One region of the Rossellomorea sp. ABR4_012 genome, then DNA from elsewhere that is predicted to be linked to it. Evidence: riboswitches for the same ligand, from Rfam matches in the RefSeq annotation. Region 1 holds a riboswitch; the other holds the start of a gene.

Region 1 (3,316 bases):
AATCTTTTTATATGGTTTGTTTTTTTTACCTCTTTTTGATTGGGATGAAAAATGGAAGGCAATCGCTGCCCTCATCATCATACAGGTATTATGGATTGGCAAAGTCTTTCCGCTTGCCTTCAGCTCACTTTTGCTGATTTTACTTCTTTCATTTCACTTTTTCAGTTACGAACAAACATTGAGTTATTTTAGTTCGGGTATCGTTTGGCTCTTGTTTTCAACGTTTATTATCTCAACGGCATTTATTAATACAGGTCTTGCGGGCAGGGTTTCCCTCTATATGTTAAAACTCTCCAGGGGTTCCGGGAAGGCATTGATTTTCATCTCTTTTTTACTCATGGTTGTATTGTCTGTCCTTATCCCATCTAATGTAGGGAAAGGGAGCTTATTGTCCTCTGTTCTGGATAGTTTGATGAAAAGTTTAAGAAAAATAGGGGATGTCGGTTATTTAGGCAAATCCCTGTTCATAGGAGTTGCCTATCTAGCTGCGATTTCAGGTGCCTTTGTTGCCACTGGAGCCAGTTCTACTATTTATGCTTTCGGGATCATGAGTGAAGTTTCTCCCACTCTGAACTACTTAAAGTGGTTTGAACTATTTGGGATTCCTGTTTTTCTGTTTATTGTGATCCTATGGGGAATATTTTTAATTGTTTTTCCTCCAGAAAAAATAGACCGTAAGCTGTTATTAACGTTAATTGAGGGGAAGATTGATGAGTTGGGGCCAGTGAGCATCAATGAAAAGAAAATTATGTGTATAATCGCGGGAACCTTGATTTTATGGATTGCACAGCCTGTACATGGGTACTCAATTCCTCAAGTCGGCCTAATGGGTGCTTGCTTTACCGTGTTCCCTTTTGTGGGGGTATGGGATTGGGATGAAGCTAGAAAGTCAATAGATTGGGATTTGATGCTCTTTTTCGCTTCTACATTGATGGTATCAGGGATGTTAATTAGAACAGATACGATTGATTGGATGGCAGCTGGATTAAATGGTATCCTTTCGGGTCATCCACCTTGGGTTGTCATACTTGTCTTAATTATATGCACGAGTGTCATTCGAGTCGTATTCGTGAATATCTTAGGTTTTTTGACAATCATGCTCCCCCTAAGTGTGACGATTGGACATACGATTCCGGATTTATCACCTATGCATATTGCAATGCCGGTATTTCTTGCATGCGTACCTGGATTTTTCCTTGTTACCCAGTCACCTGTACACTTGATTAGCTTCTCATATGGCTATTTTACAGATAAGGACCTGCTACGAGTAGGGCTGGTTGCATCCATTGCATGGATAGCCGTCATCTTATGCTCTGTATTTCTTTATTGGTAAGGCTGATACCAATCAAGATGTTAAAGAGGGTATGAACAGATGTCTGTTCATACCCCATCCCTATTTAATCAAAGCCCGATTCTTCCTATGCTCCTTACGCAGAACCGCGGTGTTAAATAATCTTTTTTCCTCCTCCGTTTCAGGAATCACTTTCGGTACAGGCTTTGGCTTCCCGTCTTCATCCACTGCAACCATGGTAAGGAATGATTCTGTCGTCAACGTCTTGATACCAGTCAATAGATTGGTAGAGTACACTTTTACATAAACCTCCATTGACGTCCTTCCTGTAGAAGTCACAATCGCTTCGAGGCTCAGCGCGTCTCCGACAGTTGCAGAAGAAAGGAAATCAACCGAATCGATCGAAGCCGTGACCACCACGGAACTGGAATGCTTCATGGCTGACAGTGCCGCAATTTCATCAATGAAAGCCAATACCTTTCCTCCAAAGATCGTTTGCATGTGGTTCGTGTCCGGCGGCAGCACCAATTTTGTTTGGATCGTGCGTGAACGTTCAACTGGATAAGCTTGCTCCATCTTTTTTCATCTCCCCATAAGTCTTGAAATTAAAAATGCATCTCCTTTTTGAAAGAAGATGCAGCTATTCCAATCGAACGATCGGGATCCATTGAAATCTCGTTTGTCGTTCCATAAAGCGCAACACCCTCCTATCTCCCGTAGGAACTCTGTGTTCTTCCCGATTGGCAGGTCTCCTGGCTCGGCTTCGTCAACTTCTTATCCCTTCCCGTTCCGAAGACGAAACAGTGGGCTTCATAAGAAATCTCAGCCTTACAGTGGCGGGACCGCGCTGGATTCTCACCAGCTTCCCTTTTAAGAAGAGGGTCTACTGACATCCTCTTCACCAATGAGCAATAATGAAATTGTGAACGCTTTTATTCTACCATATTCGACGTCATTAACATTCATTTTGTCAGAAAAAAGAGAACCTGCTGACTTTTTTACCAATTTTATGAAACCTTTACAGATCCTCTCCCGTAGATAGTCATATAACCAGTTTAATAGCAGAAAAAATATTACTGCAAAAAATTAATAGGGGGTATGTAAGAATGGGTTCTTTAACTGTCATTGGTGTCATTATGTTCCTTATTCCTGTATTGATTGTAGCGGCAATTGCGGGAATCGGGTATTATTTCTGGATGCGATTCCGTTACCGCACGGCAAAGTCCAATCAGGCCTTGATCATCACGGGTCCGAAACTCGGGGATCCAGAGAAAGAAACGAATATCTTTACCGATCAGGAAGGACGTTCCATGAAGATCATCAGGGGTGGAGGATACCGTCTGAGACGATTCCAGACCAGCACACCTGTCAATCTTACGTCTTTCCAATTGAAGCTGTCGACTCCGCGTGTCTACACAAACGGAGGGGTCCCGATCGTTGCTGATGCGGTCGCGATGGTCAAAGTGGCTGATACATTAAACGGGATTGCCAATTATGCAGAGCAGTTCCTTGGTAAAGATCAAAAAGAAATTGAAGATGAAATTATTGAGGTATTAGGAAGTAATCTGCGGGCCATTTTATCAAAAATGACCGTCGAGGACATCAACAGCAACCGGGAGAAGTTCAACGCCGACGTATCGGAGATTGCGCAGAAACAGCTTGATCTGATGGGCTTCAAAATCACTTCTCTCGGCTTGACGGATATACGTGATGCCGATGAAGAAAATGGATACTTAAAGAACCTTGGACGCCCGCGTATCGCGGAAGTACGCAAGCAGGCAGAAATCGCCGAGGCAAACACTGAACGTGAAACGCGGATTCACCGCGCGCAGACGGATCAGGAAGCGAAGGAAGAAGAGTATAAGCGTCAAATTTCCATTGCCGAATCCAAGAAGGAAAAGGACATCAAGGATGCGGCATTTAAAGAAGAAACAGAACGTGCCCGGGCGAAATCCGAGCAATCGTATGAACTTGAAAAAGCGAAGCTTGCAAAAGAAGTAAAAGAAGAAGAATTGACGCTCCAGT
Region 2 (3,316 bases), on a different contig from region 1:
GGAATCGGTAAAGGGGCATTATCCGGAAGAGGACTTTCCATTGCTTGGTCATGGGATCCGTTCAACTTCGGGACAAGAACATATATCGGTAAAGCTTCCTGGGCTTGATTCAACAAAAGGAGAATCTTCTTCGAAGATTCTCCTTTTTCATATGAGCCAGCCAGGCTTAAAGCAGGGAGAAAAGATCGTGCTCATGATTCAGCCCTTCATGTTCTTGATGCAGGTCCTCGAACGAACTGTGGGCTTTTTCACATAAATGATCATCTTTATTCAACTTGAAAATGAATTTAGCGATTAAATAGTTCTCAGCCGCGAGCTGGAACTTCCCGAGTTTCTCCATACACATCGCCTTTTGATAATACAATTCACCGAGCCCGTAAGTGGATTTCTGCTGTTTGCAATAGGAGATCCCCTGGACGGTTGTCCTCTGTGAATCTTCATATTGTTCATTCGTATAGTATGCCCTCGCCAAGTTGTAAAACAATCGTATATATATGGTGTGAGAATACGTATGGATGGTCGAATGGATATGCATCTTCGCCGTTTCAAATGTCGTAATGGCCTGCTTGATCCTGTTTAATTCAATTAATATATTCCCTTTCGTGATCAATATTTCGATTTCCCTCAGGGAGTATGTATGGGAAGACGTCTCTTTTAGGTTTAGTGCTTCTTCTGCAAGCTTTAGTGCCTTCTGCGAATCTTTTTCTACGTGGAGGGCGATGATGGATTTATTCCAGATGATGAATTGCCGGTATCTTTTTTGTTTTAACAATGGGCTGTTTTCCTCTGTTTTGATCAGCCCGTCAAGTGTCTCGTAATCCCGGCTATGGATGTATCCTCTTGCAAGCATGATGACATCTTCTATATAGTCTTTTCTCTGTGTGTCTGTTTGTTCAAAGAAGTAATTTGTATCCACGCCAAGCTTAACGGATAATTGATAGAGAACTTCTGCTGAAACGGCAATTTTCCCTTGCTCGATCTGGCTGATGAAAGCCTGTGAACAAATCCCTTCCCCAAGGTCTTTTTGAGATAAAAAAGACTTCTTGCGCAATAATTGAATCTTCTCTCCAAGGCTCATTCGAAACTCATCCATTGTGCGCTATACCTCCCTGAAACTTCCAATTAATATAAGTATTTTTATAATATCCTAAAATCCTTAACGAATAAAGACTATATTACTAGTTTCTGTACACTTATCATCCATTAAGGTGAAAACAGGAAATTAGACACTCTGCTATAGTAGTGGAAGATTAGGAATATTTAGGAGGAACAAAGGATGAAAACAAAAATTATAAAACTTATCTTATTACTGACAATCAGCATAGGGATGTTCAATGGCATTCCAATTGAAAAAGCCGGGTCTCACCTGCCTGATATTGTTCCCTTTTCGGATGAGAGAGATATTGGGCCTATGCATTAATATATCCATCCTGCAGTAGAGTATTTTCTACATTTGCAGGGTGGATTTTTTTCGGCTGGAAAGGTGGGACAGTGTCCCTGTCCCACTGAAGAGTAAAGGCGCGGAATTATTGGTACAACGTCACCCGGTCCATTTTTGTCCTCTATGAGGTTGCTTGCGTGTAATAAGTAGATTGAGGGGTGAACGTGTGGAAGGAACAGACCGATGGTTGTCATTGTATCTGCTTTTCTGCTGCTATACACTTGGGATTTTAGATCCCCCACACAAGATAAAAAACATTTCTTACCTTGTCTGTTGAAGAATAAATTTTAGAAAAATATGGTTATATATTTGAACTGTAAATAATTAGATAAACAAAGGGGGAATGTTAAAATCTATTAATGCAAAAAGAGAAAGAGAGATGGAAAATGATTCCCCTCACAACCTTTCTTGTGTATAATCTAGCTAGCGGAAAATTTAATACATATTGTCGGAAACAGGTGACTTTAGTCGAACTGAAGTCTTTAAAGGGAAGTTGGTGAAATTCCAACGCGGTCCCGCCACTGTAATTTGGGAGCCTGCTGTTAATACCACTGTACATTTGTATGGGAAGGAACAGCGGGCAATGACCATAAGCCAGGAGACCTGCCTGTTAACGTGCACCAAAAGCCTACGAGGATAGGGAAGGTGTAAATCGCATGAATTTTGAGTTTACATCAAAAATATGCCTTTTACACGTCATCTCTTTCTTCAGGAAGAGATGTTTTTTTATTTTAAGATGAAAAAAGGGGAGAAACTAACGTGAAGAAGATTAACTTACTATTTCTTGCACTGCTGCTTTCTATCGGCGTCATTGCCGGCTGCGGAAATGATGGGAACACAGATAAAGGAAATGCTGGAGGAGATTCAGCAGAGCAGGAACAAGCTGAAAATCAGGAAACGGCAGCTTTTCCTGTAACCATTAAGGATGCTGTAGATAATGAGGTAACGATTGAAGAAGAACCTGAAAAGATTGTATCCCTTATCCCTAGTAACACCGAAATTGCTTTCGAATTAGGGCTGAGTGATAAAGTTGTTGGAGTATCTGATTTTGATAACTATCCTCCTGAAGCGGCTGAAAAAGAGAAGATCGGCGGTATGGAGCTCAATGTTGAAAAGATTCTTTCCCTATCACCTGATCTGGTACTCGCCCATGGTTCGGTAATGGGATCAGCGACGGAGGCTCTCCAGCAGATAAGGGACGCTGGTATCACTGTTCTGGTCGTACATGACGCGAAAAGTTTCGAAGAAGTGTACGTTACGGTTGAAATGATCGGCAAGGCTACAGGCGCCCATAAACAGGCCGAAGAAACCATTAGGAAAATGAAAGATGATCTTCAGGCAGTGAAAGAGAAAGCAGCTGAAGTTTCAAAAGAAGAGAAAAAGAGCGTTTTTGTAGAAGTGTCTCCTGCACCAGAGATTTACACTCCTGGACGTAATACCTTCATGGATGAAATGCTTACGTTGATTAATGCTGATAATGCAGCTGCAGAACAAGAAGGCTGGGTGAAAATGAATGAAGAGGCCATCATCGCTCTGAATCCTGATGTCATTGTCACTACTTATGGGTATTACACAGAAAACCCGAAAGAATTAGTGTTAAGCAGAGAAGGATGGGAGGGCGTGCCTGCCATCAAGAATGAACAAGTATATGACGTTCATTCAGATTTGGTAACGAGAACCGGCCCTAGGTTGGTACAAGGCGTAGAGGAACTAGCAAAAGCGGTGTATCCGGATTTATTCAAATAAGATTGTAATAGTTTAGTATGCAATTTTCATTGCTGATAGGTATTGGAGTTGGCGCGAGTCCCGGTTACTGGTATTCTTTCGCTCCTCGGTGCAACGATTTTCCGTTACCCTGTCCTGCACTGTGGATCA

Evidence for each region. Region 1 has a riboswitch for cobalamin ahead of ACXAFV_RS21670 (acyl-CoA thioesterase). Riboswitches for the same ligand answer to the same signal wherever they lie in the genome.
Region 2: another riboswitch for cobalamin. It lies ahead of ACXAFV_RS03695 (ABC transporter substrate-binding protein); the one in region 1 lies ahead of ACXAFV_RS21670 (acyl-CoA thioesterase).

The regions. Positions count from the first base shown of each region.
Region 1 is NZ_JBSWVK010000008.1:27,407-30,722, forward strand. Features, by position in the region: gene ACXAFV_RS21665 (SLC13 family permease) at 1-1,333, shown strand, start outside; gene ACXAFV_RS21670 (acyl-CoA thioesterase) at 1,394-1,867, opposite strand; cobalamin riboswitch at 2,017-2,212, opposite strand; gene ACXAFV_RS21675 (flotillin family protein) at 2,398-3,316, shown strand, end outside.
Region 2 is NZ_JBSWVK010000001.1:740,787-744,102, forward strand. Features, by position in the region: gene ACXAFV_RS03680 (hypothetical protein) at 1-108, shown strand, start outside; gene ACXAFV_RS03685 (helix-turn-helix domain-containing protein) at 167-1,093, opposite strand; gene ACXAFV_RS03690 (hypothetical protein) at 1,277-1,420, shown strand; cobalamin riboswitch at 1,881-2,066, shown strand; gene ACXAFV_RS03695 (ABC transporter substrate-binding protein) at 2,201-3,187, shown strand.